Regions from separate parts of the Streptomyces sp. NBC_00286 genome, predicted to be linked through region 2. Evidence: predicted binding sites of a transcription regulator. Region 2 holds the regulator's gene; the other holds the start of a gene.
What was found. The regulator HspR, encoded in region 2, represses chaperone genes until heat shock. The targets are predictions, from matches to a motif close to TTGAGNNNNNNNNNCTCAA.
Positions count from the first base shown of each region.

Region 1 (12,251 bases), 560 kb from region 2:
GCAGCGCCCGGCGCTCACGCACGAACAGTGGACGGGTGTCGATGGCGGGCCCGAATAACGTCGTCATACGGCGACGCTAGGCGCCACGCCACCGGAAGTCCCCTACTTATCGGGGGACTTGCCCGAGGCCTTGCCCGAACCCGACCCCTTCGCCGCCTTGGCCGCCGCCTTCAGCTCCTGCTTATGGGCCCGGACCTTCGCCAGGGACTCGGGGCCCGTGATGTCCGCGACCGAGCGGAACGACTCTGGGGCGCCGTATGCGCCGGCGGCCTCGCGCCAGCCGTCTGGGCGTACGCCGAGTTGTTTGCCCAGGAGGGCCAGGAAGATCTGGGACTTCTGGGTGCCGAAGCCGGGGAGGGAGTTCAGGCGGTTGAGGAGTTCCACGCCGCTGGCCACGTCCTTCCAGAGCGCGGCGGCGTCGCCGTCGTAGTGCTCCACCAGGTACTGGCACAACTGTTGGATGCGCTTGGCCATCGAGCCGGGGTAGCGGTGCACCGCCGGTTTCGTGGCGAGGAGGGCGGCGAAGGCCTCGGGGTCGTACGCCGCGATCTCGTGTGCGTCGAGGTCGTCCGCGCCCATCCGCTGGGCGATGGTGTACGGGCCCGCGAACGCCCACTCCATCGGAATCTGCTGGTCCAGCAGCATGCCGACCAGCGCGGCCAGCGGACTGCGCCCGAGGAGTTCGTCGGCTTCGGGCTGCTGAGCGAGGTGAAGGGTCACGTCCATACTTCGAGCATCGCCCCATGCACCTCTTCACGCCCGCCCGGCGGCCAGCCCTCCACACTCGCTGAACACCACGCTCACCGGTCCCGCCAGTACCCCAGGGCGTGCAACCGCTGCTCCGGGCTCGCCAAGTCGCCGACGTGGACCGGGCGTTCGGTCGTTGGGTGCTGCGGTGCCTGCGGCCCCTTAGGGTCGGAGGATGGCCAGTGATATCACTCCCGAAGACCTCGTCGATCACTATCAGTTGGAGCCGATCCCCAAGGAAGGCGGGCGGTTCCGGGAGCTCTGGGCCGGGCCCGAGCGGGCGGACGGGCGGCCCGAGGGGACCTCGATCGTTGTGCTGCTGACCTCGGAGCCTGGGGATTTCTCGGCGATGCACCGGCTTCCCACCGATGAGGTGTGGCACTTCTATCTCGGTGATCCGCTGGAGATGCTGCTGCTCGACCCGGACGGTACGTCCCGCACCGTCGTCCTCGGTCCCGATGTGCTCGGTGGGCAGTACGTGCAGTTCACGGTGCCCGCGGGGACCTGGATGGGCGCGCGGGTCGTGGCGGGCGGCGCCTGGTCGTTCTTCGGGTGCACGATGGCGCCCGGGTTCACCTATGGAGGTTACGAGCACGGGGACGCGGCCGAGTTGACCGCGCGGTACCCGGCGGAGGCGGCGCGGATCTCCGCGCTGAGCCGGCCGTGAGTGGGTCGGCTGGGAGCGGGCTGCTTGACGGGCAGGTTGCGCTGGTGACCGGGGCTTCCGGCGGCATCGGGCGGGGGATCGCGTTGCGGTTCGCCGAGGCGGGGGCGGCGGTGGCCGTTCACTACCGTACGGACGCGGAAGGGGCCCGCGAGGTCGTCGGGCTCATCGAGGACGCGGGCGGCAGCGCGGTCGCCCTGCATGCCGAGCTGACCGTCGAGGCCGGGTGCCACCGTCTGGTGCGGGAGGCGGCGTGATGATCTGGTCGTAACCTCATGAGCCGCCCGTGGTTGCACCTGGCATACCCGCCGCGTGCTCGACATGCGCGCGGTCCCCGCCACCGGCACTGCGGCTTCGCCGTGGTGACCGGTCCAGCGTCCGGCGGGGCGGCAATCCCAGGGTGTGTCCGGCCCGAGCGGGTCGGCCACAGTCCAGATGTCGGCGATGCGTCACCGCCAGTGACGCCGCATGCGGGCTCTGCCCAAGGATCGGCCCGGATCAGTCCGTGCTCGTCGCCGCTTCCACCCCTCGGGGCCACGCGATGACCCAGGATCCTTAGAGTTCCAGAGACGCTTGATCGACCGCGAAGGTCCTGCGGAGGCCTGGCCGGACGGCGTACGGCGCTGGCAACAGGCCGTCCCCACCGGCCGGTTGGGCCGCCCGGAGGACGTCGGCGACGCCTGCGTGTTCCTGGCCTCCCCGATGGCCTCGTGGATCACGGGCCACGATCTGGTCGTGGATGGCGGGGTGTCGGCGCGACCTACGTGGTGAGGTCGGGCGGGGGCGCGCGGGTGCCGTGAGGACAGCCGGGGGCGCGCGGGGCTCGGAGGTGAGCACGGTGCTGCGTACATTCGTATCCCCATCCGGGGGCTGATACGCAGCGGGTACAGGGAGAGGAAGAGGCAACGTGGGCCGAATACCGCGGATGGTGGCGGCGCCGCGACGGGCGGTGGCCCTCGTCCTGATGCTGGGCACCCTGCTCCTGCTGGGCGGTGCCGGAACCGCGTCCGCGCACGCCTACGTGCGTGACACCAATCCACGCGAGGGAACCGTCCTCAAGACCGCCCCGAAACACGTCACCATGACCTTCACCGAGTCGGTCGGTATCGCCGACGACTCGATCCGGGTCCTCAGCCCCGACAACGTGCGCATGAACGCGGGCGCCACCGAGCACGCCGGCGGCTCCGACACCGTGCGAGTACGGCTCCAGAACGATCTGCCTGAGGGCACGTTCACCGTGGCCTGGCGGGTGGTCTCGGCGGACAGCCACCCGATCTCGGGCGCGTTCACGTTCTCGGTCGGCGCACCCTCGGCGACCACCGCGAACGCCTCCGCCGAGCCCGCCGTGGACCCCGCCTCCGGTCTGCTCTACGACCTGGCCCGATACGCCGCGTACACCGCCGGCGCGCTGCTCATCGGCGCGGCCACCTTCGTCCTCGCTTGCCGCCCGCCCGCCGTACGCCCCCTCCGGAAACTCTTCCGCCTCGCCTGGTGGACCCTGCTCCTGTCCACCGTCGCGCTGTTGTTCCTCCGCGGCCCGTACGCCCGCGGAACCGGCCCCGCGACCCTCCTCGACCTCTCCCTCCTCAAGGACACGCTGAGTGGCAGGCCGGGGTGGGCGCTGCTGGCGAGGCTGGTGCTGGTGGGGTTGGCGGGGGTCTTTCTCGTACGACTGGGGGGTGCGCGTGATGCGTCACGGGCGGACGTGCGGACGGCCGAGCGGGCGGACGATCGGACGGACGTGCTTGTGGACGAGCGGCCGAAGCTCGCCGTCGTCGTCTCGGGCGGGGTGCTCGCCGTGGCGCTGGCGGTCACCTGGGCTGCCGCCGAGCACGCGTCCGCGGGGATCCAGGTTCCCGTGGCGATCGTCTCCTCCGTACTGCATCTGCTCGCGATGGCGGTGTGGATGGGCGGCCTCGCGGCGCTGCTCACCACGCTGCGCCGGGACGAGACCCTGCCTTCGGCGGCGTCGGTGGCCCGTTTCTCGCGGCTCGCTTTCGCGTCCGTGGTGGTCCTGGTGATCACGGGTGTCTACCAATCGTGGCGGGGGCTCGGTTCGTGGGAAGCGCTCACCGGTACGTCGTACGGGCGGATCCTGGCCGCAAAGGTGGTTGCGGTGGTGCTGCTGCTGGGGGCGGCGGCGTACTCGCGGCGCTGGACGGCGGGGCTGGTCGCGGCTCAAGAGCCGGTGCGGGTGCGGGAGTTGGAGACGGTGGGGGCGGCGAGTACGAGTACAGGGGGTGGGGGCGCGGGTGACGAGACCGGCAAGGCCGAGGGGCTTGAGGAGCACGACGGCCGCGATGAGCCCGGCAAATCCGTCGACATCGGCGAAGGCGGCGAACACGCCGCGACCCCGCCCCCGCACCAGGCCCTGCGCCGTTCCGTGCTGGCCGAAGTCGTCGTAGGCGTCGTGGTGTTGCTGCTCACGACGGTTCTCACCGGCACCCAGCCGGGCCGGGCCGCGACCGAGACCCCGGCCACGTCTACGGCGCCGGCCGGTCAGCCCACGACCTCGATGACCCTGATCCCCTTCGACGTCGGCACTCCGAACGGCAAGGGCAAGGTCCAGATCGTTCTGGAGCCGGGTCGCGTCAACGAGAACACGGTCCAAGCGGTGGTCATCCGCTCCGACGGAGTCATCGCCACGGTCCCCGAACTCCGCCTCACCTTCACCCTGCCCACCGAGAAGATCGGCCCCATCGACGCCGAACTCACCGACCAGGGCGGCTACTGGGCCACCAACTCCCTCAACCTCCCCCTCCCCGGCACCTGGACCATGAAGGCCACGATCCGCACGTCGGACATCGACCAGGTGACGGTGTCGAAGAAGGTACAGATCTCGCCCTGAGCCTGCCGAAGTTCGGTGGTTCCGCGAGGAGGCCGCAGGCCGCTCAGGGGCGCGGGGCTGTGACATATGCGGCTCCACCGCGATGGGGGCCCCGCTCGAGCGAAGCCGAGAGTGGGGGAGCGACCAGCCACAACGCACCTGCAGTGTCCGCCGAGTGCGTCCCTCACCTTGACAAGAGGAAGCTCAAGTTTTATCACAGCAGGTGAGGCATGCAAGCGCCATTTGCAGGGCAAAGAGGAGGGAGAGATGGCGCGTTCGGTTGGTATCGACCTTGGGACGACGAACTCGGTGGTCTCGGTCCTCGAGGGCGGCGAGCCCACCGTCATCACGAACACGGAGGGCGCCAGGACGACCCCGTCGGTCGTGGCGTTCGCCAAGAGCAACGAGGTGCTGGTCGGCGAGATCGCCAAGCGCCAGGCGGTGACGAACGTCGAGCGCACCGCGCGGTCCGTCAAGCGGCACATGGGGGACCATGCGTGGCGTTTCCCCGACAAGGGGAGCATCGACGGGAAGCGCTACACCCCGCAGGAGATCTCCGCACGTGTCCTGCAGAAGCTCAAGCGCGACGCCGAGGCGTACCTGGGCGAGGACGTGACGGACGCGGTGATCACCGTACCCGCGTACTTCGACGACACCCAGCGCCAGGCGACCAAGGAAGCCGGTGAGATCGCCGGTCTCAACGTCCTGCGGATCATCAACGAGCCGACGGCCGCGGCCCTCGCGTACGGACTGGACAAGGAGAACGACCAGACGGTCCTGGTCTTCGACCTCGGGGGCGGAACTTTCGACGTGTCGCTCCTTGAGATGGGCGAGGGCGTCATCGAGGTGAAGGCCACGAACGGTGACACGCATCTCGGCGGTGACGACTGGGACCAGCGGATCGTCGACCACCTGGTCAAGCAGTTCAAGAACGCGTACGGCGTGGACCTGTCCAAGGACAAGATGGCCGTGCAGCGGCTGCGCGAGGCGGCGGAGAAGGCGAAGATCGAGCTGTCCAGCTCGTCGGAGACCAACATCAACCTGCCGTACATCACGGCCTCCGCGGAGGGCCCCCTGCACCTTGACGAGAAGCTGACGCGCGCCCAGTTCGAGCAGCTGACCAGTGATCTGCTCGACCGCTGCAAGGGTCCCTTCCACCAGGCGGTCAAGGACGCCGGGATCAAGCTGTCCGACATCGACCACGTGATCCTGGTGGGCGGTTCGACCCGGATGCCCGCGGTGACCTCGCTGGTCAAGGAGCTGACCGGCAAGGAGCCGCACAAGGGCGTCAACCCGGACGAGGTCGTGGCCGTCGGTGCCTCACTCCAGGCCGGTGTGCTCAAGGGCGAGGTCAAGGACGTACTGCTGCTGGATGTCACACCGCTGTCCCTCGGCATCGAGACCAAGGGCGGCATCATGACCAAGCTCATCGAGCGCAACACGACGATCCCGACGCGTCGTTCGGAGATCTTCACGACGGCGGAGGACAACCAGCCGTCCGTGACCGTGCAGGTCTTCCAGGGCGAGCGGGAGATCGCGGCGTACAACAAGAAGCTCGGCATGTTCGAGCTGATGGGCATCGCGCCCGCGCCGCGTGGTGTGCCGCAGATCGAGGTCGCCTTCGACATCGATGCCAACGGCATCATGCACGTCTCCGCGAAGGACCTCGGTACGGGCAAGGAGCAGAAGATGACCGTCACCGGTGGCTCCGCGCTTCCGAAGGACGACATCGACCGCATGGTCCGCGAGGCCGAACGGCACGCGGAGGAGGACCGCAGGCGCCGCGAGGCCGCCGAGACCCGTAACCAGGCGGAGCAGCTCGTCTACCAGACAGAGCGGCTCATCAAGGATCACGAAGACAGCGACGTGAAGATCCCGGCCGACGCGCGGAGCGAGACCGAGGCCGCGCTCGCGGACCTGAAGGAGCAGCTCAAGGGCGAGGACACCGCGGCCATCCGGCAGTCGATGGAGAAGGCGGCGACGGCCGCCCAGAAGATCGGCACCGCGATGTACGAGCAGTCGCGCGCGGGCAGCGAACAGGCGGGCCAGGCTGGGCAGTCCGGTGCCGGCGGGGACGACGAGGTGGTGGACGCCGAGATCGTCGACGACGACAGCTCACGGACGGGCGACAGCTCACGGACGGGCGACAGCTCACGGGCAGGCGACAGTTCACGGGCAGGCTGACGATGAACCGAACCCGGCCGCGGACGCAGGAGGAACTGGAGCGCCTGCTGGAGGAGCGCACCGCCGACCTCCAGCGAGTGAAGGCCGAGTACGACAACTACCGCAAGCGGGTACGCAGGGACCGGTTGGCCGTACGTCAGATCGCGGCGGCCAACGTCCTGCGTGCCCTCCTGCCCGTACTGGACGCCGTCGACCGCACGCGCAAGTACGAGCCCCTGACACCCGGCCTGAAGGACATCGCCGAAACGCTGGAGACCCAACTCGGTTCGCTGGGCCTGGAGTCCTTCGGGGAGGAGGGCGAACCCTTCGACCCCACGCGCCACGAAGCGGCCCGGCACCACGTCTCCCCGGACGCGGCCGACCTGACCTGCACGGAGATCCTCCGGCCCGGCTACCGCGTCGGCGACCGCCTGCTGCGGCCCGCCTTTGTGGAGGTGACGGGACCTGTCGTGGGGCCGGGGAATCCTGAACGGTGACCTCGGGTGTGCGGTTGCGCCGGTGGTGCCTGGCCCGGTGATTGCGCTGTCGGGGCCGCCCCCGGCTGGTTCCTGGCGTGCTCGTCCCGGCGCTGTCGGATCGCCTCGGCGACAGGCTCGGGGTCGGGTACGGAGACGGCGAGGCGGGCGTAGGGCGCGGAGGGCCGCAGGTCGACGAGGACCGCAGGACTGTTCGCGCGTACCGCGACGTAGTCCCGGCCCTGCGTGTGCTGCCACTCGCCCAGGCAGTAGCGGCCGGGACTCGACCGGCCGTGGCGCCGCCGGCCACGCAGCGCGCGCCACCAGTCCCGCTCGATCCGTACGTCGTTGACGGCCGCCAGCGGTATCCGGACCTCTTGGCGCAGGCCAAGAAGCCTCTCCAGCCCGGTCGGGCGAACCACGACGTCCTCACCGGCGACAACCAGCCGAGCCATCGAAGTCACCTCCTCCGACAGCTTGCGCCTGCCTACTACTCGCTCCTGGCTACTCGCTACTCGTTCGAGAACTCCTCCACCACCGTCGCTCCCAGCTCCCGAACGATCAACTCATGCCCCGACAACGCCGACTCGTCGAGGTCGGGATCGTCGTCCTCCGGGGTGTCGTCCTCCGGGGAGACAGGTGGCGGCTCCGGAGCCGAGGGGCGCGGCGGAGGCGTCGTCGATGCGGCGGGGGCCGGAGCGGGTGTGGCCGGAGCCTGAGCTGCGTTCGGCCCGGGCGTCGGGGCAGCGGGTTGCTGTGGTGCGGAGGGCCTGGACGCGGGTGGATTGGCGGGGCCTGAGGAGCCGTAGCCCCCGGCAGACGCGTAGCCCCCGCCGGTGCCGGGCCCGGCAGTCGGAGGTGCTGCCGCTGAACCCCCCGACGCATCGACGATCGCCTCGACCTTCCACTGCACCTGGAACTGCTCGGCCAACGCCTGGCGCAACACCTCCTCACTGCCGCTGCTCAGGAAGTTGTCGCGCGCCCCCGCGTTGACGAAGCCGAGCTGGAGCGTCGTACCGTCGAAGCCCGCGACCTGCGCGTTCTGACTGAGCAGGATCCACGTGAAACGGCGCCGGTTCTTCACCGCCTCAAGGATGTTCGGCCACAGCATGCGGGGGTCGGGCCCGCCGCTCACGGAAGCCGCCGGTGCGGAAGGGGCGGAAGGACCGGATGGGCCCGCAGGGGCGGATGGCGCGGGCCGACCCGTAGACGGCGGAGCCGTGGGGGTCTGCGACGACGCGGCCGGAGCCTGCCCCCCGCCCGCGGGCGCCGCCGTCGGCCACCCACCGGGACGCCGACCGCTGCCCGCGGCCGTCGCGGTGGGCCAGGCACCGGGCGCTTGCCCGGTGGAGGAAGCGCCCGGGGATGCGCCCGGGGGAGCGCCCGTCGGTGCCTGAGCGGGCGGTGCTTGAGCGGGCGGTTTCTGAGGGGACGGAGCTGCGGGCGCGGCTGGAGGCTGGGCGGCGGCGCCGCCCTGAGCCGCCGACCCGGCCCCCGCTTCCTGCGCCCTTCCAGCCGCCCGACCTGCACCGGCAACCGCACCCGCACCGGCCCCGGATCCCGAAGCCCCCGTCCCCCGCACCGCCGCCCGAGCCGCCTCCGGCCCGCTCCCCTGCGCACCAGCTGGCACCGCCGCCGAGCCGCCCTGCGCACTCCCGTGAACCGCACCCCCATGCACGTCGGGCCCAGGCACGTACCCCATGGCAGGCCCGGCCCCCGCCCCCGTGAAGTTGACCCCCCGCTCCAACCGGTCGAGCCGAGCCATGACGGACCGCTCATCGCCGTACGCCGCGGGCAGCAGCACCCGTGCACAGATCAACTCGAGCTGAAGCCGGGGCGCGGTGGCCCCCCTCATCTCCGTAAGCCCGTCATTGACGATGTCGGCGGCCCGGCTCAGCTCGGCCGCACCGAAAACCCCGGCCTGGGCCTGCATCCGCTCCACCACATCGGAGGGAGCATCGATGAGCCCCTTCTCCGCGGCATCGGGCACCGCCGCCAGAATCACCAGGTCCCTGAGCCGCTCCAGCAGATCGGCGACGAACCGCCGCGGATCGTTGCCCCCTTCGATGATCTGGTCCACGACCTCGAAGGCAGCGGCCCCATCCCCCGCCGCGAAGGCCTCGACGACGGAGTCCAGCAAGGACCCGTCCGTATACCCCAGCAGCGAGGTCGCCATGGCATACGTCACACCGTCCGCACCGACCGCGGCCAGCAGCTGATCCATGACGGACATGGAGTCACGTACGGACCCGGCCCCGGCCCGCACGACAAGCGGAAGGACCCCGTCCTCGACGGAAACGCCCTCACGCCCGCAGACCTCGGCCAGATACTCCCTCAGGGTCCCCGGCGGCACGAGCCGGAACGGGTAGTGATGCGTCCGCGACCGGATGGTCCCGATGACCTTCTCGGGCTCGGTCGTGGCGAAGATGAACTTGAGGTGCTCCGGCGGCTCCTCGACCACCTTCAGCAGGGCGTTGAAGCCCGCCGAGGTGACCATGTGCGCCTCGTCGATGATGTAGATCTTGTACCGGCTGCTGGCCGGCCCGAAGAAGGCCTTTTCCCGCAGGTCACGGGCATCGTCCACACCGCCGTGCGAGGCGGCGTCGATCTCGATGACGTCGATGGACCCCGGCCCGTTCCTGGCCAGGTCCTGGCAGGACTGGCACTCCCCGCAGGGCGTGGGCGTCGGCCCCTGCTCGCAGTTCAGACAGCGGGCCAGGATGCGCGCACTGGTCGTCTTTCCGCAGCCGCGCGGCCCGCTGAACAGGTACGCGTGATTGACCCGGTTGTTCCGCAGCGCCTGCTGCAACGGGTCGGTGACATGCTCCTGCCCGATGACCTCGGCGAACGACTCCGGGCGATAACGGCGGTACAGCGCGAGAGACGACACGCATACGAGGTTATAGGCGCCCACTGACAACCCGGACCGCCCGCGGAACAACCCCGTCGCCAGCCCCGTACGGACCCTCTGGATTCCCCCCGGAACGCAAGCGCCCCCCACGCACCCGCCAGAGCCAACCTACCCTTGCTGCCTTCCGGCCCTGGGGGAGTTCAGTCAGATAGCGCCGCGTGAGGGGCTCCGCACAGGGTACAGGATCTGACCGGCACGAACGAGTTCGCGACCACTCCCCGGAGTCCTGTAATGTTTCCGGCGGAGGATTCGCCTAGAGGCCTAGGGCGCACGCTTGGAAAGCGTGTTGGGGGCAACCCCTCACGAGTTCGAATCTCGTATCCTCCGCCAGTGCCTCACCGGGCACGACAAGGTAGCCCTGATCTGCGATTACGCGGATCGGGGCTTCTTTGCTCGGTGCTGGCTCGTGCTGCGGCTCACTGTCCTGGCGCCTATGCGCAGCGTCAGGAGCGCTGAGGACGTACGCACGTCGCTGATCGCAGAGCTTGAGTTGCATCTCAGCACGACCACGAACAAGCAAGGCCGTCCGTTCCAGCGCCGGACGATCAACGCCTACAAGTACGCGGCTGTCCAGCTCCACCACTGGCTCACGTCATCGCCGCAGATCAACGCGGTGGGTGTGGAAGTAACCAGCTTCACCGAGGTCGACACCGCCACGCTCAACCGCTTCTTCCGCTGGTACTACCAGGAGCACGACGTACCCAAGAGCCAGGACGGCAAAGGCGGGTACACCGACGGCACTAACACGGTGCAGCGCAACCTCCGCGCACTGTTCGCGTACCTGGCCGAGGAGTACGAGACTGAGGACCCGTACCTTGACCCGCGCTTGCAGCGCTACGCCACGCCTCCGATGGGCAAGCCAAAGACGCTGTCCGAGGAGTTCGTGAACGACACCCTGGCGATCACCGCATGGGGACCGGGGCGCAAGGACTTCCACACTGTCCGCGATCACGCGATCCTCCGCGTGCCCACCGAGGGCCTGCGCTCGGACGAGTTGCTGTCGTGAGACGTCCTGGCTGGTCAGCGAATGCCGGCGCGCAGGGCCAGCCATGCGAGAGGGCGCCTCGATGAGGCGCCCTCTCTGCTGGGTGTGGAACGTCAGACGGTGACGCGCTCAACCGTGCTCGCGGGGATGCGTTGGCGCTCGCCCTCCGTGTCAGTGAACTGGAGGAACTTGATGCTGCAGCCCGTCACGGCCTGAGCGGCGAACGGCTGCTCCACGCCCTTCACGCACACCTGAGCCGGGGTCTCCTTGTGGCCGCGCCACGTCTCAGGTGTGATCTCGACGGGAGCCGTCTCGGTCTTCTCAGGCTCGGCAGGCGCGGTCTCGACAGGGGCGGGCGTCTCGCTCGCGGCCTTCTTGGCGGCGCCCGGCTTGGGCGTTGCTGCCTTCACGGGCGCGGCAGATCAAGGTCGAGTACATCCACCGGCACCGGTTCGCCACCCGGACCGAGGCCCGGTTGAAGATCGCGACCTGGATCACCGGGTTCTACAACCCGAGACGGAGGCTCAGCGCGGCCGGCGGGATGCCACCGGAAGAGTTCGAACGGGTCATCACCGAAGCACGCAAGAAGAGCGCCCAGAAGCGCTAGGCCGCATATGAGAGGTCTCTACGAAACCAGGGGATTGACAGATCGGGTGCCTGCCCGTGCCGTACTCATGGGTGTGCGCCGCGATGTAGCCAGTCCCGGTGGGCATACGGAACCACGGGCAGGGCCACGGAGCCGTGCTGCCAAGGCCGAGGGAGCAGCCTCAGCGGATCTTCTTGAAGTCAGTGCGCACCGTGACCTCGACCCCGGCCAGGCTGAACCCGATCTCCTCACCGAAGCGGTAAGGCACGGCCGAGGTGTATTCGTCGCCTTTCGGCACTTGGTAGAGCACGCACTCCCCAGTCAGCACGTCCACGATCAGATACGTCGAAATCCCGCGCGCCGCGTACTGGTTGAGCTTGCGCCCGTAGTCCTGCCCGACCGTCGAACGGGACACGCTCTCCGCGACGAAATGCACATGCTTCTGATCGACGAACGCATCTCCCGGGCCGAGCGCGCCCGCGTCCACCACCAGCACATCGGGCTCGGGCGTGTACCCGTCCAGCTCTGGCAGTACTCCCTTGTCACGCGTGACGTGCAGACCGGACTCCCCGCCCAGCTGCTCCGCCAGCTGGGAGCGAATCGAATCGTCCGCCTCACTGTGCGCCTCCGTCACCGGCGACATGTACAGGCGCCCCTGATCGAACAGCAGCTTGACCGCCTTGGGCAACTTCATCGAACGTCGCACCTGGCTCAACCACTGCGCGTACTCCGGATACATCGTGCTCATCGCGCCTCCACGCCCATCACGGGGTACCGCCATCGTACGGGCCGGACGCAACGAGCCACCGGTCTTCCCAGGTGCCCGCTTCCAGCCTGCTACGTGACGGAAGTCGCCCTGTCCACGGCCGTTCACCTCGCTCAGGGACGGCAG
Region 1 covers NZ_CP108054.1:5,285,808-5,298,058, forward strand. Annotated here, with positions in the region: gene OHT21_RS24215 (maleylpyruvate isomerase family mycothiol-dependent enzyme) at 1-67, opposite strand, end outside; gene OHT21_RS24220 (HhH-GPD-type base excision DNA repair protein) at 103-726, opposite strand; gene OHT21_RS24225 (cupin domain-containing protein) at 923-1,414, shown strand; partial or broken gene OHT21_RS44740 (SDR family oxidoreductase) at 1,411-2,182, shown strand; gene OHT21_RS24240 (copper resistance CopC/CopD family protein) at 2,337-4,259, shown strand; gene dnaK (molecular chaperone DnaK) at 4,506-6,422, shown strand; gene grpE (nucleotide exchange factor GrpE) at 6,425-6,898, shown strand; gene OHT21_RS24255 (hypothetical protein) at 6,814-7,332, opposite strand; gene OHT21_RS24260 (DNA polymerase III subunit gamma and tau) at 7,389-9,767, opposite strand; RNA gene ffs (signal recognition particle sRNA small type) at 9,861-9,959, opposite strand; tRNA gene OHT21_RS24270 (tRNA-Ser) at 10,031-10,118, shown strand; gene OHT21_RS24275 (hypothetical protein) at 10,222-10,794, shown strand; gene OHT21_RS24280 (hypothetical protein) at 10,887-11,183, opposite strand; gene OHT21_RS24285 (IS3 family transposase) at 11,171-11,380, shown strand; gene OHT21_RS24290 (Uma2 family endonuclease) at 11,541-12,107, opposite strand; gene OHT21_RS24295 (hypothetical protein) at 12,201-12,251, shown strand, end outside.
Region 1: dnaK (molecular chaperone DnaK) is a predicted target of HspR. The motif match lies at 4,428-4,446, and genes of this name have one in related genera.

Region 2 (17,132 bases):
GCGCTGTCGGCGGGGATCGGGTCGGTGAGTTCGGTCTGGCGGGACGGTTTGCCCGTACGGCGGTTGAAGGGGCCGTGGAAGACGACCCCTGCGGAACCGGCGGACGAACCGGCGGGGCGGCCGAGGCGGAAGACGTCCCCGCTGCCGTCGCCGTCGAAGTCGGCGACGCTGCCGAAGTCGCCGCCCGCGGGGCCGAGTTCGCCCAACTCCTCGCCACCGACGGCGAGTTGACGTATCCCCGTGATGCCGCGCGCCCCGCCCCACAGCGCGTACTGCTTGCCGTCGTTCACCGTGACCAGCAGATCGGTGAACCCGTCGCCGTCCAGGTCGGCGCGGTGCAGCCGGGGCATGTTGTCGGCGTCACGGCCCGGGTGGCCGCCGCCCACGGCGAGGGTCGTACGGGTGCGGGGGTCGGGGCCGTCCGCCGAGCCGTACACGACGTAGACGGCGCCGGTGCGGGCGAGGGCCACGTCGTCGTATCCGTCACCGTTGAGGTCGCCCTCGCGGGGGCGGTCCTGGGACTTACCGGCTGCGGGGCGGTCGGGGCCCTGGGCGAGGGCGCCGAGCGTGAAGCCCGTGGAGGTCGAGGTGGCGTTCGGGGGCTTGGGAGCGGAGGGCGCCCCCGGACCCGTACCCCTGCTTCCGCCGTCCCCGGAGCCCTCGCCCGCCGCGTCGCATCCGGTGGCGGCGGCGCCCAGCAGGACGGCGCAGGTCAACAGAACCGCACCTCTTGTCACTCTCATCTCACGACAACACCCCATGCTCCCGGTTTGAACCAGGGACATGGGGTGCTTCGTTATCCAGCCGTACCCGTTGCCGACGGGCTGCCGTTACCTGCGTACCCGAGCCGCTACTTCACCGGCTGCGGCTCCGGCTCGCTCTCCGCGTCCGTCTCGCCCGCCGGCGGCTCGTCGTCCTCGGCCGGCGTCTTCACGGACTCCAGCAGCAACTGGGCCACGTCCACGACCTGGATGGACTCCTTCGCCTTGCCGTCGTTCTTCTTGCCGTTGACCGAGTCGGTCAGCATGACGAGGCAGAACGGGCAGGCCGTCGAGACGATGTCGGGGTTCAGGGACAGGGCCTCATCGACGCGCTCGTCGTTGATGCGCTTGCCGATCCGCTCCTCCATCCACATCCGCGCACCACCGGCGCCACAGCAGAAGCCGCGCTCCTTGTGGCGGTGCATCTCCTCGTTCCGGAGGCCCGGGACCTTGCCGATGATCTCGCGCGGGGGCGTGTAGATCTTGTTGTGGCGGCCCAGGTAGCACGGGTCGTGGTACGTGATCAGGCCCTCGACGGGGGTTACGGGGATGAGCTTGCCGTCGTCGATGAGGTGCTGGAGCAGCTGCGTGTGGTGGATGACCTCGTAGTCGCCGCCGAGCTGCGGGTACTCGTTGCCGAGGGTGTTGAGGCAGTGCGGGCAGGTCGCGACGATCTTCTTCGCGGACTTGGGCTTCTTGGTCGAGGGATCGTCCTCGTCCTCGCCGTAGGCCATGTTCAGGGCCGCGACGTTCTCCATGCCGAGCTCCTGGAACAGCGGCTCGTTGCCGAGCCTCCGCGCCGAGTCGCCGGTGCACTTCTCGTCGCCGCCCATGATCGCGAACTTGACGCCCGCGATGTGGAGGAGTTCGGCGAAGGCCTTGGTGGTCTTCTTGGCGCGGTCTTCGAGCGCGCCCGCGCAGCCGACCCAGTACAGGTACTCGACCTCGGACAGGTCCTCGATGTCCTTGCCGACGACCGGGACCTCGAAGTCGACCTCCTTGAGCCACTCCAGGCGCTGCTTCTTGGCGAGCCCCCAGGGGTTGCCCTTCTTCTCCAGGTTCTTGAGCATCGTGCCCGCCTCGCTCGGGAACGCGGACTCGATCATCACCTGGTAGCGGCGCATGTCGACGATGTGGTCTACGTGCTCGATGTCTACGGGGCACTGCTCGACGCAGGCACCGCAGGTGGTGCAGGACCACAGGACGTCCGGGTCGATGACGCCGTTCTCTTCGAGGGTGCCGATCAGTGGGCGCTCGGCCTCCGCGAGAGCGGCCGCGGGGACGTCCTTGAGCTGCTCCTCGGACGCCTTCTCCTCGCCCTCCATGGTCTTGCCGCCGCCGGCCAGCAGGTACGGGGCCTTGGCGTGCGCGTGGTCGCGCAGCGACATGATGAGCAGCTTGGGGGAGAGGGGCTTGCCGGTGTTCCAGGCGGGGCACTGCGACTGGCAGCGGCCGCACTCCGTGCACGTGGAGAAGTCCAGCAGGCCCTTCCAGGAGTACTGCTCGACCTGGGAGACGCCGAAGACGTCGTCGTCGCCGGGGTCGGTGAAGTCGATGGGCTTGCCGCCGGACGTCATCGGCAGCAGGGCGCCCAGCGCGGTCGAGCCGTCGGCGTTGCGCTTGAACCAGATGTTGGGGAAGCCCAGGAAGCGGTGCCAGGCCACACCCATGTCGGTCTTCAGGGAGACCGTGATCATCCAGATGAAGGAGGCAGCGATCTTCACGCCGGCGAAGAGGTAGGTGAGGTTCTGGAGCGTGGCGAGATCCAGCCCCTCCAACGCCGAGACCACGGGGTACGAGATGAAGAACGAGGCCTCGTAGCTCTCGACGTGGTGCTGGGCGCCCTCGAGCGCGTGCAGCATGAAGATGCAGACGCCGACGATGAGGATGATCGTCTCGACGAAGTACGCCTGGCCGGTGTTCGAGCCCGCGAAGCGGGACTTGCGGCCCGCCCTGCCCGGCCTGGACAACTGCCGGATGGCGATCAGGACCAGGATGCCGAGGACCGTCATCGTGCCGATGAACTCGACGAAGACGTTGTACGGCGCCCAGTCACCGATGATCGGCAGCACCCAGTCGGCCACGAAGAGCTGGCCGATGGCGTTCACGATCGTCAGGAGCAGCGTGTAGAAGCCGATCGCCACGAACCAGTGCGCGATGCCGACGATGCCCCAGCGGTTCATCCTGGTGTGGCCGAGGAACTCCTTGGCCAGGGTGATGGTGCGCAGGACGGGGTCGTTGGTCCGGGCGCCGGCCGGGAGGGGCTGGCCGAGCATCATGAAGCGGAAGATCTGCGCGATGGCACGGCCGAACAGGGCGACGCCGACTGTCATGAGGACCATCGACACGACGATCGCGGCGAGTTGCATTTCGGGGCTCCTCGGGCCTGCGAGGGGTCTTCGAGCTTGGCTCGAAGGTCATTACTAAGCGGTAACTTATGCGGTCCGTCTGAGACTACCCATATCTTCCGCCGCACTGTAGCCAGGTGCGCGGTGATCTGTGTCGCTGAGGGTCGCCTCAGCGCTCCGCCGGTGCGCTCCGCTCGGTTGTGCGGGGCGCCTACGGTGTGGGTGGGTTCGGTTCGTCGGCGACTGCGGGTCCGTCGTGGCTGGTCGCTCCCCACTCTCGGCTCCGCTCGAGCGGAGCCCCATCGCGGCGGGGCCATGTATGCCACGGCCCCGCGCCCCTGCGGTCCGTGGGTGGTCGGGCTGTGGGCAAGTACGGGTACTTGGTGGCTGGCGGCTCCAGTGACGCGCCCTTCAGGGGCGCGGGGCTGTATCAATGTGCGGCTCCGCCGCGTGGGCGCGACCAGCCACACTCGACCCGCACCCGCCCAACCGCCGGAGGCACCCGCCCCGTAGGCGAAAAACCGGCTCCTGAAGGTAAGGTTCCTATAAAAGTTGAGCCGGGCAGACTCAGCCCTTTTGACCCAGCGGTCAGCGTCGTGCACACTTGAGCCTGTTCCACTCAAGTCAGCTGGAGGAATCAACCATGGCACGTGCGGTCGGCATCGACCTGGGCACGACTAACTCCGTCGTCAGCGTTCTGGAGGGCGGTGAGCCCACCGTCATCACCAACGCCGAGGGCGCCAGGACCACGCCGTCCGTCGTCGCCTTCGCCAAGAACGGTGAGGTGCTCGTCGGCGAGGTCGCCAAGCGCCAGGCGGTCACCAACGTAGACCGGACCATCCGCTCCGTGAAGCGGCACATGGGTACGGACTGGAAGATCGAGCTCGACAACAAGCCCTTCAACCCCCAGCAGATCTCCGCGTTCATCCTGCAGAAGCTGAAGCGGGACGCGGAGTCGTACCTGGGCGAGAAGGTCACGGACGCGGTCATCACCGTCCCGGCGTACTTCAACGACTCGGAGCGCCAGGCCACCAAGGAGGCCGGCGAGATCGCGGGCCTGAACGTCCTGCGGATCGTGAACGAGCCGACGGCAGCCGCCCTGGCCTACGGCCTCGACAAGGACGACCAGACGATCCTCGTCTTCGACCTCGGTGGCGGCACCTTCGACGTCTCGCTGCTCGAGATCGGCGACGGCGTCGTCGAGGTGAAGGCCACGAACGGCGACAACCACCTCGGTGGTGACGACTGGGACCAGCGTGTCGTCGACTACCTGGTGAAGCAGTTCGCCAGCGGTCACGGCGTGGACCTGGGCAAGGACAAGATGGCCCTCCAGCGCCTGCGTGAGGCCGCGGAGAAGGCCAAGATCGAGCTGTCGTCCTCCACGGAGACCTCGATCAACCTGCCCTACATCACGGCGTCCGCCGAGGGCCCGCTGCACCTGGACGAGAAGCTCACCCGCGCCCAGTTCCAGCAGCTGACGGCCGACCTTCTGGAGCGCTGCAAGACGCCGTTCCACAACGTCATCAAGGACGCCGGCATCCAGCTCAGCGAGATCGACCACGTCGTTCTCGTCGGTGGCTCCACCCGTATGCCCGCCGTCGCCGAGCTCGTCAAGGAGCTGACCGCCGGCCAGGACGCCAACAAGGGTGTGAACCCGGACGAGGTCGTCGCCATCGGCGCCGCGCTCCAGGCCGGTGTCCTCAAGGGCGAGGTCAAGGACGTACTGCTCCTCGACGTGACCCCGCTGTCCCTCGGTATCGAGACCAAGGGAGGGATCATGACGAAGCTCATCGAGCGGAACACGACGATCCCGACCAAGCGCTCGGAGATCTTCACCACCGCCGAGGACAACCAGCCGTCCGTCCAGATCCAGGTCTACCAGGGCGAGCGCGAGATCGCGGCGTACAACAAGAAGCTCGGGATGTTCGAGCTGACCGGTCTGCCGCCGGCCCCGCGCGGTGTCCCGCAGATCGAGGTCTCCTTCGACATCGACGCCAACGGCATCATGCACGTCACGGCCAAGGACCTTGGCACGGGCAAGGAGCAGAAGATGACCGTCACCGGCGGCTCCTCGCTGCCGAAGGACGAGGTCGACCGGATGCGCCAGGAGGCCGAGCAGTACGCGGACGAGGACCACAAGCGCCGCGAGGCCGCCGAGTCCCGTAACCAGGGCGAGCAGCTCGTCTACCAGACGGAGAAGTTCCTCAAGGACAACGAGGACAAGGTCCCCGGCGAGGTCAAGACCGAGGTCGAGACCGCCGTCGAGGAGCTGAAGACCGCGCTCAAGGGCGAGGACACCGCCGAGATCCGTACGGCCACCGAGAAGGTCGCCGCGGTCTCGCAGAAGGTGGGCCAGGCCATGTACGCCGACGCTCAGGGCGCGCAGGCCGCGGGCGGTCCGGGCGGTCCTGAGGGTGCCGCCGAGGGTGGCGCGCAGGCCAAGGCCGGCGGCTCCGAAGATGACGTGGTCGACGCCGAGATCGTCGACGACGAGAAGGACCGGAAGGGTGGTGCCGCGTGACGGAGGAGACCCCGGGCTTCGACGAGCAGCAGCCGCAGCAGGCGCAGCCTCAGCAGCAGCCCGACGTCCCTTCCGGCGCCACCTCTGATGACGCGGAGCCGAAGGCCGCCCCTCAGGAGGGGGCGGCCCCGGCCGGGGACGCGGCAGCAGCCCAGCAGGCAGCCCAGCAGACGGCGGCTCTGACGGCGCAGCTGGACCAGGTGCGTACGGCGCTCGGTGAGCGCACGGCGGACCTCCAGCGGCTCCAGGCGGAGTACCAGAACTACCGCCGCCGGGTCGAGCGGGACCGGATCCAGGTCAAGGAGATCGCCATCGCGAACCTCCTGACCGAGCTCCTGCCCGTACTCGACGACATCGGGCGCGCGCGGGATCACGGCGAACTGGTCGGCGGCTTCAAGTCGGTGGCCGAGTCGCTGGAGACCGTCGCGGCGAAGCTGGGCCTCCAGCAGTTCGGCAAGGAGGGCGAGCCCTTCGACCCGACGATCCACGAGGCCCTGATGCACAGTTACGCCCCGGACGTCACGGAGACGACGTGCGTGGCGATTCTGCAGCCGGGGTATCGCTTCGGCGAGCGCACCATCCGCCCCGCGCGGGTGGCGGTCGCCGAGCCGCAGCCGGGCGCGCAGACCGTCAAGGCCGACGAGGCGGAATCCTCGCAGTCGCCGGCCGAGGACAAGGAGAACGGTGGCCCGGACGAGGGCTGACGTCGGCGCCGTACGGGGCGTACGAATGAACGTACGGACCGTACGGCGCGTGAGATGGAAGGAGGGACGTCGAGGATGAGCACCAAGGACTTCATCGAGAAGGACTACTACAAGGTCCTCGGCGTCCCCAAAGACGCCACCGAGGCCGAGATCAAGAAGGCGTACCGGAAGCTCGCTCGCGAGTACCACCCGGACGCCAACAAGGGGAACGACAAGGCCGAGGAGCGCTTCAAGGAGATCTCCGAGGCGAACGACATCCTCGGGGACCCCAAGAAGCGCAAGGAGTACGACGAGGCGCGCACCCTCTTCGGCAACGGCGGCTTCAGGCCGGGCCCCGGCGCGGGCGCCGGCGGCACGTTCAACTTCGACCTGGGCGACCTCTTCGGAGGCGCACCCGGCCAGGGCGGGGCGGGCGGCGCCGGCGGCGGATTCGGCGGCGGCCTCGGTGACGTCTTCGGGGGCCTGTTCAACCGGGGCGGCGCCACGGGCACCGGCACGCGTACGCAGCCCAGGCGCGGCCAGGACATCGAGTCCGAGGTCACGCTGAGTTTCACGGAGGCGGTGGACGGCGCGACCGTTCCGCTGCGGATGTCCTCCCAGTCACCCTGCAAGGCCTGTTCCGGCACCGGCGACGCGAACGGCACACCGCGCGTGTGCTCGACGTGCGTCGGCACGGGTCAGGTGGCGCGCGGTTCGGGCGGCGGTTTCTCGCTCACCGACCCGTGCCCCGACTGCAAGGGCCGCGGTCTGCTCGCGGAGACCCCCTGCGAGATCTGCAAGGGCAGCGGCCGCGCCAAGTCCTCGCGCACGATGCAGGTACGGATCCCCGCGGGCGTCAGCGACGGCCAGCGGATCCGGCTGCGCGGCAAGGGCGCTCCGGGCGAACGGGGCGGTCCTGCGGGCGACTTGTACGTCATCGTGCATGTGGGAGCCCACCCGGTCTTCGGCCGCAGGGGCGACAACCTCACGGTGACGGTGCCGGTGACGTTCGCCGAGGCGGCGCTGGGCGGGGAGGTCCGGGTGCCCACCCTGGGCGGGCCGCCGGTCACCCTGAAACTGCCGCCGGGCACGCCCAACGGGCGGACGATGCGCGCCCGCGGCAAGGGCGCGGTCCGTAAGGACGGCACCCGCGGGGACCTGCTGGTCACCGTCGAGGTCGTGGTCCCCAAGGATGTGTCGGGCAAGGCGCGTGACGCGCTCGAGGCGTACCGCGAGGCGACCGCGGGCGAGGATCCGCGGGCCGAGCTGTTCCAGGCGGCGAAGGGAGCATGAGGAGACCATGGATGGCCGTCGACGCAACCCGTACGAGCTGACCGAGGAAACCCCGGTGTACGTCATCTCGGTGGCGGCCCAGCTCTCCGGTCTGCACCCCCAGACCCTGCGCCAGTACGACCGCCTCGGCCTGGTCTCCCCCGACCGCACGGCCGGGCGGGGCCGGCGCTACTCGGCCCGCGACATCGAACTGCTGCGCACGGTCCAGCAGTTGTCGCAGGACGAGGGCATCAACCTGGCCGGCATCAAGCGCATCATCGAACTGGAGAACCAGGTCGCCGCGCTGCAGGCCCGCGTAGCGGAAATGCAGGCGGCCCTGGACGGCGCCGCCGCGGCGATGCAGCAGCGAGAGGCCGCGGTCCACGCCTCGTACCGCCGCGACCTGGTCCCGTACCAGGACGTCCAGCAGACGAGCGCGCTGGTGGTCTGGCGCCCGAAGCGCCAGCAGTCGGACTAGTAGACTGTCGCGACTAAGTGTCGTTCTGGTTGGTGGAGTTGGGGTCGGGCAGGCTTCGCTTGATGCTTCCGTTCGGCCGGGCAGGGGTGCCGTGTCCTCGCAGAAGAAGTATCCGGTTGTCTTGAGTGCCGAAGACCGTCGGGCGTTGGAGCGTGTGACGACGACGGGGGTCCGCAGCGCGTCGATGATCAGGCGGGCGCGGGTGCTGCTCGCGTTGGACACCTCGGCCGGCGAGGTCGCTCCGCGGGCGGTGATCGCGGAGCGGGTCGGGGTCTCGTGCGATTCGGTCCGCCTGATCTCGAAGCGGTACGCGGAGACCGGCGGCGATGTGTGGGCCACGGTCGGCCGGAAGGAACGCGCACTGCCGCCGGTGCCCTCCCCGGTGACCGGCGAGGTCGAGGCAAGGCTGATTGCGCTGGCCTGCTCGAAGCCGCCCAAAGGACACGCCCGCTGGTCGCTGCGCCTGCTGGAGAAGCACGTCGCGCTGGCCGAGGACATCCCGGATCTGGACCACTCCACGATCGGGCGGGTCTTAAAAAAACGGAACTGCGCCCTCACGTGAAGAAGTGCTGGACCATCCCGCCCGCTGCGAATGCGGCCTTCGCCGCGGCGATGGAGGATGTCCTGGCGGTCTACCACCGGCCCTTCGACCCGACGCGCCCGGTGGTGTGCATGGACGAGAAACCGTACCAGTTGCTCGGCCACGTCCGTGATCCGCTTCCCGCGCGGCCGGGCCGTGACCGCCGCGAGGACAACGAGTACGTCCGCTCGGGGACCTGCTCGATCTTCTGCTGGGTCGAGCCGCTGCGCGGATGGCGACGCGTGGACGCGCAGCCCCGCCGGACCAGGGTCGACTGGGCGCACCAGGTCGAGCACCTGCTGACCGTGGACTACCCCGACGCCGCCACGGTCGTGCTGGTGATGGACAACCTCAACACCCACACCACCGCCTCGCTCTACGAGGCGTTCGACCCGGCAAAGGCCTTCGCGCTGACCCAGCGCCTGGAGATCCACCACACCCCCAAACACGGGTCCTGGCTCAACATCGCCGAGATCGAGCTCTCCGCGCTCACCCGCCAGTGCCTGGACCGCCGCCTCGACGACCTCGCCGTACTCAACGCCGAACTTGCTGCCTGGCAGCAACAGACCAACAGCAACCAGCGCCAAGTCGACTGGCAGTTCACCACCGACGACGCACGCGTGAAACTACGCCACCTCTACCCAACCACACAGCGAAATTAAGCCGCGACAATCTACTAGGTCCTGTCTCTCCGATCTTCGCGGATCAGCGCGCGGCGTCTGGTGCGGTGCATCGGTGTGCGGCCGCATCGCCCTCGTACTGGACGTACTTGGGTGAGGCGGCCGTGCGGCGAGGTGCCGTGCCAGGCGTCGTGTGCCCGCGAAGATCGGGGAGACAGGGCCTAGGGGACCAGGGACAGCGCAACTGCCTTGACGGGCCCGGAGGTTGAACCTCCGGGCCCGTTCCCGTTCGCATGCTGCGATCATCTGTCCGACTACTGGAATCACTGGGGGAATGGAGCTTTCCCATGGCCATGGTGGGGCTGTTCTGGATCGCCGAGGGCGATGTGTATGTGGGGGCGAAGCCGTCCGGGCTCGCCCCGGGGGTGCGGCTGACGCCGGAGGGGGTCGTGGCCCTGGGTGACCGGCAGTCGGGACTGTGGCCGTGGGACGACGTCCGGACCCTGACGGTCGTGGACGTACCGGTGAAGTCCCTCAGGCGCCAGGCGGGCGCTCTGCTGGAGATGGCGCTGACGGTGGGTGGCCTGGGCTCGGACGAGGCGCCCACGATGACCGTATCGATCGAAACGGTCGACAAGGACGCCGAGTTGACGGCGTACGCGGCGGCCGCCTGGTACTCCCAGGAGGAGTACGACCTCTCGCTGGCGGTCCTGTCCCACCTGACGGCGGGCGAGGCCACCCTGCGGGCGACGTTGGCCGCCATGGCCCAGTGGGGGCGTGCACAGGAGGACGGGTCGCCTCGGGCGGCGGAGCGGGAGGGGCTGCTGCGGGAGTGGATCGAGGTGAGCCGGCTTCCGTAAGCGGCCTCGCATCAACTCCCGCATCGCGGGCCTACCGCCCCGCCGCCTGCCACAGCGTCACCGCCAAGGCGATGCAGGACGTGAGGGCGGCCAGGGACGGCAGGGGCCAGCGGGCGCGTTCCAGGGCTTCGAGGCGGGTCTCGTGTTCGTCGAGGGTCTTGTCCGTCTGGTCGGCGCGCTGGAGCAGGAGGGCCAGGTCGCCACGGGTGGTGGCGAAGCCGACGTCGACCGAGCGGCGCAGGCGTTCCAGCTCCAGCGCGACCTCGTCGGCTTCAGTCGTCGTCATGGTCGGCCTCCGTCCCGGCGTCCTCGCGCAGCAGCCTGTCCGTACGAAACGCTGTGCGCTTGGCATCGGTCATCGTGGTCGCTCCTCTCTCCTCGTCTCCTCGGCCTTCGCCGCTCTTCTGCGTTCTTGTGTTCTTCTGCGCTCTTCTCCGGTCTTCGTCGCTCCGAGTGTGGGAACATATGTTCGATGACGAAGAGCGAGCGAATAGACTCGCATGGTGCGAGCGCGTACGCAAGTGACTACCCTCCGTGGAGGTGGGTGCGATGGTGACGCTCCAGGCCGTACATCAACTGCCGCTGGCACCAGGGCGGTTGCCGAATCTCCACAGTTACGCGCGAGCGCGCGCACACCTTGGTGCGAGGGCGATCGGTACGTTGTCCGCGCGACGAGGGGAGAGCGGACATATGCGTTCCAGCTCACGGGCCGATGCCCGTACAGATCGCAGATACCGGGCCGAGGGGCTCGAGGAATTCGCCGGCTGGATCGAGGATCTGCTGCGCGGCCGTGGCTACGACATCGACAGCCCGCGGGGCGGCGGTCGTTCGAAGCTCGCCGACGATGCCGGGGTGCATCGGGCCGCCGTGAGCCGGCTGTTGCAGCGTCAGTCCATGCCGGACCTGGAGACGATGCGGCGTATCGCGGCCGTACTGGGCGTCCCGCTGCGCGAGATGCTCATCCGCTCCGGCCGGCTGTCGGAGGACGACCTGCCGGTCGTCGCGGGCGGCGAGCCCCCCGTGCCGGGGGCCGCTCATGCGGAGCTGAGCCCCGAGGAGGCGGCTCGCAGGATGGGTGTTCCGCCCGAACTGCGGGAGCTGTTCGCCAAGGTGGCGCGGCAGTTCCTGCCGGAGGGCGCCTGACGGGAGAGCCGAGGGAGTGGCGCGAGCGAGCCGAGGGGTACGGCATGGGGAATCCGGGCGGCGACGGCCGCGGTGACGAGGCGGAACGCGTCTCCAGGCTGGTGGGCGAACTGCTCATCGGGCTCGGCGAGAAGCTCCGGGCGGCCGGCCCGGAGGGCGTACGCGTACTCACGGAGGACGAACTCCAACGGCACCAGCTGAACTGGTTCCGCGCCGGCTGGCACGAACACGCCCGCGCGACCGAACAGCCGGGCTCCGGCGCCTGTCCCGAGCCCGGCCCCAACTCCCGTACCGACGACGACGTCCGGCGCCAGCACCCCGACAGCGAGCACTGCCCGCCCCCGCCGGCCCGACTCCTCCGCTTCCCGGAACGCCCTCCGGAAGGTCCCTCGGACGACGGTCAGGGCCGCTCGTAACGCAGCAGCACCACCCCGTTGCCGAAGGTGTGGGTGTCGGCGAGGCGGAGGTGGGTGGTGGCGTCCGATTCCGGGAAGAGGGGGCGTCCGCGGCCCAGGATGACCGGGGTGACGTAGAGCCAGTACTCGTCGATCAGGTCATGCCGCCGGAACTCCGCGGCGAGCTCCGCGCCGCCGACCCCGAGGTCTCCGCCGGGCTGCTCCTTGAGGGCCCTGACCTCCTCGGGTACGACCTCCGGCACGACGGTCGTGTTCCCTTCGGCGGGACCGGGGGGAAGCGTGCGGGAGTACACGATCTTCGGCATGTCCCGGTAGATGGCCGCGAACTCCCGCTGCGTCTCCGGAGCCGAGGGGTCCTGGTCGGCGGTCGGCCAGAAGTCGGACATCAGCTCGTACACGACCCGCCCGAACAGGAAGCCGCCCATCGGCTTGATGCGCTCGTTGTGGTGGCGGTGCACTTCCTCGTCGACCAGATGCCAGTCGATCTCGCGGTTCGGGCCCTCGAAGAAGCCGTCGAGGGACACGGCCATAGCGAGTGTGATTTTGCGCATCGGGACTCCCGGGCTTGCAGATGGTGAACGGGGTGGCGAGCGGGCGGGTGAACTGCCGATAGACAGGCCATCACGCGTACTTCATCGCTGCACGCCGGTCCTCCAGATACTCACCTCTGTGTCTTCACAACGACCACGCAGCGTGCTGTTGCGATCTCGTTAACCAGAATTCCTTGACGCTTTGGATACGTGGGCGTTGGCTTTTTGTCACCTGGGTCGCAAATCTGCGCTCTCGTTCGGAAGGCACCATTAAGTGAACAACCGTATGCGTCGTATCGCCATAACTCTGGCCGTGTCCACCCTGACTCTCTCGCTCGCCTCGTGTGGAGTGCTCGACAGCGATACGGAGGGCGCGTCGGCCGAGCCGACCAAGGGCGACGACATCACGGTGGGCCTGCTGCTGCCGGAGAAGGCGAACCAGCGCTACGAGCAGTTCGACCACCCCATCATCAAGAAGACGGTCGACGAGCTGACCAAGGGCAAGGGCAGGGTCGAGTACGCCAATGCCGACGGGGACGCCGACGAGCAGAAGCAGCAGCTCCAGCAGATGATCGACGACAAGGTCGACGTGGTGCTCCTGGACGCGGTGGACGCCAAGGACATCGCGGACGGCGTACAGAAGGCGAAGGACGCGGACATCCCCGTCATCGCGTACGACCGGCTGGCGCAGGGCCCCATCGACGCGTACATCTCCTTCGACAGCCAGCAGGTCGGGGAGGTGCAGGGCCGGGCGCTCGCCGAGGCCCTGGACGGCGGCAGGGCCGAGAAGATCGTCATGATGAACGGCGCGCTCACCGACCCGAACGCGGCCCAGTTCAAGAAGGCCGCCCTCGCCGAACTCAGCGACAAGGTGACCATCGCCAAGCAGTACGACACCAAGGACTGGAAGCCGTCGAACGCGCGGGCCAACATGATGGCCGCGATCTCCTCCATCGGCGCCGAGAACATCGACGGCGTGTACTCCGCCAACGACGGCATGGCAGGCGGCATCGTCTCCGCCCTGAAGGCGGCCGGCGTCACCGACCTGCCGCCGATCACCGGCCAGGACGCGGAACTCGAGGCGGTGCAGCGGATCGTCTCCGGCGAGCAGTACATGAGCGTCTACAAGCCCTACCCCGAAGAGGCCGAAACGGCCGCCGAACTGGCCGTCGCCCGAGCCCACGGCTGGGACATCGAGTTCGACGCCCTCACCCGCGACAAGGTCGACAGCCCGACGACCAAGGACATCCCGGCCCACCTGGTCCTCGTCTCCCCCCTGACGAAGGACAACATCCAGGACACGGTCATCGACGACGGCATCTACAAGGTCTCGGACATCTGCACTGCGAAGTACGAGGCGGCTTGCGAGGAGATCGGCCTGAAGAAGTAGGGGTTCTGGAGCGGTACTTCAGCGCTCGCCCTTGAGGTGCCGGAGGAGTGCGGCGAGGGGGGCGGGTCCGGTGGCCAGTACGGTGCTGGGTTCGTCGCTCTCGCGTAGGCGGAGGGTTCCGTCGGGGGCGAGGGCGACGTTGACGCACTCGCCCTGCGGGCCGCCGCTGAACGTCGACTTCTGCCAGTCGAGCTCGGACATCTTGGCTTCCCCCTAAAGCGTGTAGAGAAGGTGCTGGATGAGGGCCAGCGAGTCCTTCACTGAGTGTGCTTCCGGGGCCAACGATACGTCGATGGGGGCGAGGGCGTTCTCGATGAGCCGGTCGAACATCTCGCTGTACTGCTGAAGGTGGGCCTGCTCGCTCAAATAGCGTGCGCCGCTGGGCTGTTCCAGGACCACCGTGCTCAGCTGCGGGGCGCTGGGGATGATGTGAACGAAGTTCCCGCTCAACGCGGCGTGCGCCTGCGAGCTGAATGGATAGATCTGGATCGTGATGTGAGGTAGGCGAGCCAGTTCGACCAGCCGCAGCAACTGTTCGCGCACCACATCAGGGCCGCCGAATCGCATGTGGAGTGCCGCTTCGTGGATCACGGCGTGCACGGTGGGCGGGTTCTCCTGTGTGAGGAGGCGCTGCCGTTCCATGCGGAACTTCAGCGCCTCCTCGATGTTCTCAAAGCCCAGTTTCGGACTGTTGAAGATGGCTTGTGTGTACGCGGAGGTCTGGAACAGCCCCGGAATGAACAGCGATTGGTGCATCCGTAGCGCCACCGCGTTCGCCTCGAGTTCGGCCAGACTGAGTGCGCCCGGTTCCATGGGCCGCTTGTACGCGTTCCACCAGCCCTTGCCCGTTGCCTCCGACAGGGCAACCAGGGCGTCGACATAGGTCTTATCTGTGCATCCATAGATGCGGCACAGCTCGCGGAGCCGCTCGGTCAGAATGGTCGTCTTCGCGGTCTCGATCTGGCTCAACTGGGCGCGGCCCATGCCGATCCGTGCGGCGGCCTCACCAGCGCTCAACCCTGCTTGTTCGCGCAGTTGTTTGAGCTCGGCACCGAGTCGTCGCTGACGCTCGCTGATGGTGGTGCGCAATCCCACGGGCTACTCCTCGTCCGGTCTACCAAAGTCTCTCCAGGGCAAGGGAGTTCGTCCACCGACCTGAGCGAATAGCTTGAACAATTTAAACCATCTCCTCTACCGTGTGTGCCGCACCAACCACTCTCCGGAATCGCGACGGGAGTCGATCCCCCATGGAAGCAGCCCGCAGGGCATCGCACCTGCCTGCCCAACTCACGTACGACTACAGCCTCTTCGCCCCCGGCGACGCCACCGCACCCAAGGTCTGCCGGGACTTCGTGCGCGCCGTACTCCTCACCCTCGACCGCGAACCCCTGGTGCTGCCCGCGGCCCTCTGCACCTCGGAGCTCGTCACGAACGTCCACCTCCACAGCAAGGGCTCCACCATGCTCCGCTTCCAGCTCACCCCCGCCCGGCTCCGGATCGGCGTGTACGACGAGAGCCGCGACCCTCCGGTCACACCCGTGGCGGAGGCGACCGCCTGCTGGGGCCGCGGCCTCGCGCTGGTCGCCGAGGTGGCCGACGCGTGGGGTGTGGCGGGCGACCGGGCGGGGCGGTATGCGAAGGGGGTTTGGTTCGAGCTCGGCAGCGAGTCGGGGCGTACGCTGGTGCTGGACGCGTAGTCGCGTGATTTTTCTGCACGGCAGGGCATGAAACCCCTGAAGGGAGGTGATTCGCGTGCTCCTAAGTTTTCGTGTGACCAACCACCGATCGATCAGGGATGAGCAGCAGCTCGGTCTCACCCCCGTGTACGACGCGGACCGACCCGAGGGCACGGACTGGCAGGCAGTGCCAGTCGTCGCGCTCTTCGGCGCGAACGCCTCGGGCAAGTCCAATGTCGTCGACGCGCTGCGATTCATGGCGCGTATGGTGCGGGCGTCCCACCGGGATGCCGAACCCGGCGGGGGAATCGAGCGGTACCCCTTCGCGCTGGACCAGGAGGGCCTCACCGAACCTTCTTGGTATGTGGTGGACCTGCTTCTACGGGGGGTCCGGCATACGTACGGCTTCAGCGTGGACTCCGAGCAGGTCCTTGACGAGTGGCTCTACAGCTACCCGCGGGGACGCAGGAGGAAGGTCTTCCACCGCACGGGAGACGAGATCGAGTTCGGAGACAAGGCGCCCAAGCGCGAGCTGGACGTGATCAAGAACATCACCGAGCCGAACGCCCTGTTCATCTCGGTCGCCGCACGCTCCAAGCAGGAGGCGGTTCAGCCCGTATACACATGGTTCTCCGGTTCCGTGCTCTTCCGCGCGGGTGGTGCTCGCCCCTACGGCGTCAGCCCCGCGAGCATGAAACTCCTGGAGGACCCGGAGCGGGCCCCGGCCGTCGTCGAACTGCTGCGCGCCGCCGACCTGGGCATCGAGAACGCCGGTGTGGAACGTGTCGAGGTCATGGAGGACTACCTTCCCGTGACTCGGCGCCTTCGCGAGACGCTGCGCCGGGGCGGTGACGGTCAGGCGACACTCTTCGGGGACGAGATGCCTGCGGCCTCGCGTGGCGCGGTCAAGGAGGTGTCCCGTGTCTGGGTGGAGCAACGGGGGCGCAACGGTGCCGTTCGGCTCGACCTGCGTGACCAGTCGGAAGGCACCCGCATCATCCTCGATTACGCCGGCCCCGTGCTCAAGGCGATCGAGCGGGGCGGGCTGCTGGTGGTCGACGAGGTGGACGCCAGCTTGCACCCACGGCTGACGGCTCATCTGATCAGGCTCTTCCAGGAACCCGAAACCAATCCACGAGGCGCCCAGCTCCTGCTGACCACACACGACGCGAGCCTGCTCGGACGCAGTGGCGGAGAGGACATCCTGAAGCGTGACCAGGTGTGGTTCGTGGAGAAGGACGAGCACGGTGAGACGACGCTGTTCCCCCTCTCCGACTTCAGGCCACGCCAGGAGGAGAACCGGGAGCGCCGCTACCTGGGCGGCAGCTACGGCGCGGTCCCGTTTCTGAACGACGAGCGATTCACGGCCGCGGTAGTGGCACGGGGGGACAGGGATGACGAGAACGCGGAAACCTAGCGGCCGGCGGCGCCCTTCGTTCGACACGGATCTGTCCCGCTCCCAAGGAGTGCGCGAGGCACGTAAGCGGCTGCTCGTGGTGTGCGGGGCCCTGGTGACCGAGAGCGCCTACCTGCGTGGCCTCAGGGCACACGCCGCGAACCCGGCCGTCGCTCTGCGCGTGGTGGAGCGCCCATGTGCTCCGACGCAGCTCGTCTCGTACACGGCGGACTTACGCGATCGATCGCCGGGTGATTTCGACGAGGCATGGTATGTCTTCGACATTGACGAATTCCGGGATGTGCCCCGTGCCGTGTCAGACGCGATCCGGCGAGATGTCAAGGTCGCCGTGTCCAATCCGTGCTTCGAGCTATGGCTGTTGCTCCACTTCACGGATCACGGCGCGTACGCCGAGTCGTACGCCAGGCTGCTGCCGCACCTCACCAAGCATCTGCCGC
Region 2 covers NZ_CP108054.1:4,728,358-4,745,489, reverse strand. Annotated here, with positions in the region: gene OHT21_RS21615 (FG-GAP repeat domain-containing protein) at 1-716, opposite strand, end outside; gene OHT21_RS21610 ((Fe-S)-binding protein) at 851-3,130, opposite strand; gene dnaK (molecular chaperone DnaK) at 3,753-5,630, shown strand; gene grpE (nucleotide exchange factor GrpE) at 5,627-6,334, shown strand; gene dnaJ (molecular chaperone DnaJ) at 6,410-7,606, shown strand; gene OHT21_RS21590 (heat shock protein transcriptional repressor HspR) at 7,614-8,063, shown strand; gene OHT21_RS21585 (helix-turn-helix domain-containing protein) at 8,185-8,625, shown strand; gene OHT21_RS21580 (IS630 family transposase) at 8,622-9,305, shown strand; gene OHT21_RS21575 (hypothetical protein) at 9,611-10,123, shown strand; gene OHT21_RS21570 (hypothetical protein) at 10,155-10,409, opposite strand; gene OHT21_RS21565 (helix-turn-helix domain-containing protein) at 10,814-11,266, shown strand; gene OHT21_RS21560 (hypothetical protein) at 11,311-11,682, shown strand; gene OHT21_RS21555 (dihydrofolate reductase family protein) at 11,667-12,233, opposite strand; gene OHT21_RS21550 (sugar ABC transporter substrate-binding protein) at 12,487-13,602, shown strand; gene OHT21_RS21545 (DUF397 domain-containing protein) at 13,621-13,803, opposite strand; gene OHT21_RS21540 (helix-turn-helix domain-containing protein) at 13,816-14,697, opposite strand; gene OHT21_RS21535 (ATP-binding protein) at 14,850-15,299, shown strand; gene OHT21_RS21530 (AAA family ATPase) at 15,373-16,695, shown strand; gene OHT21_RS21525 (RloB family protein) at 16,745-17,132, shown strand, end outside.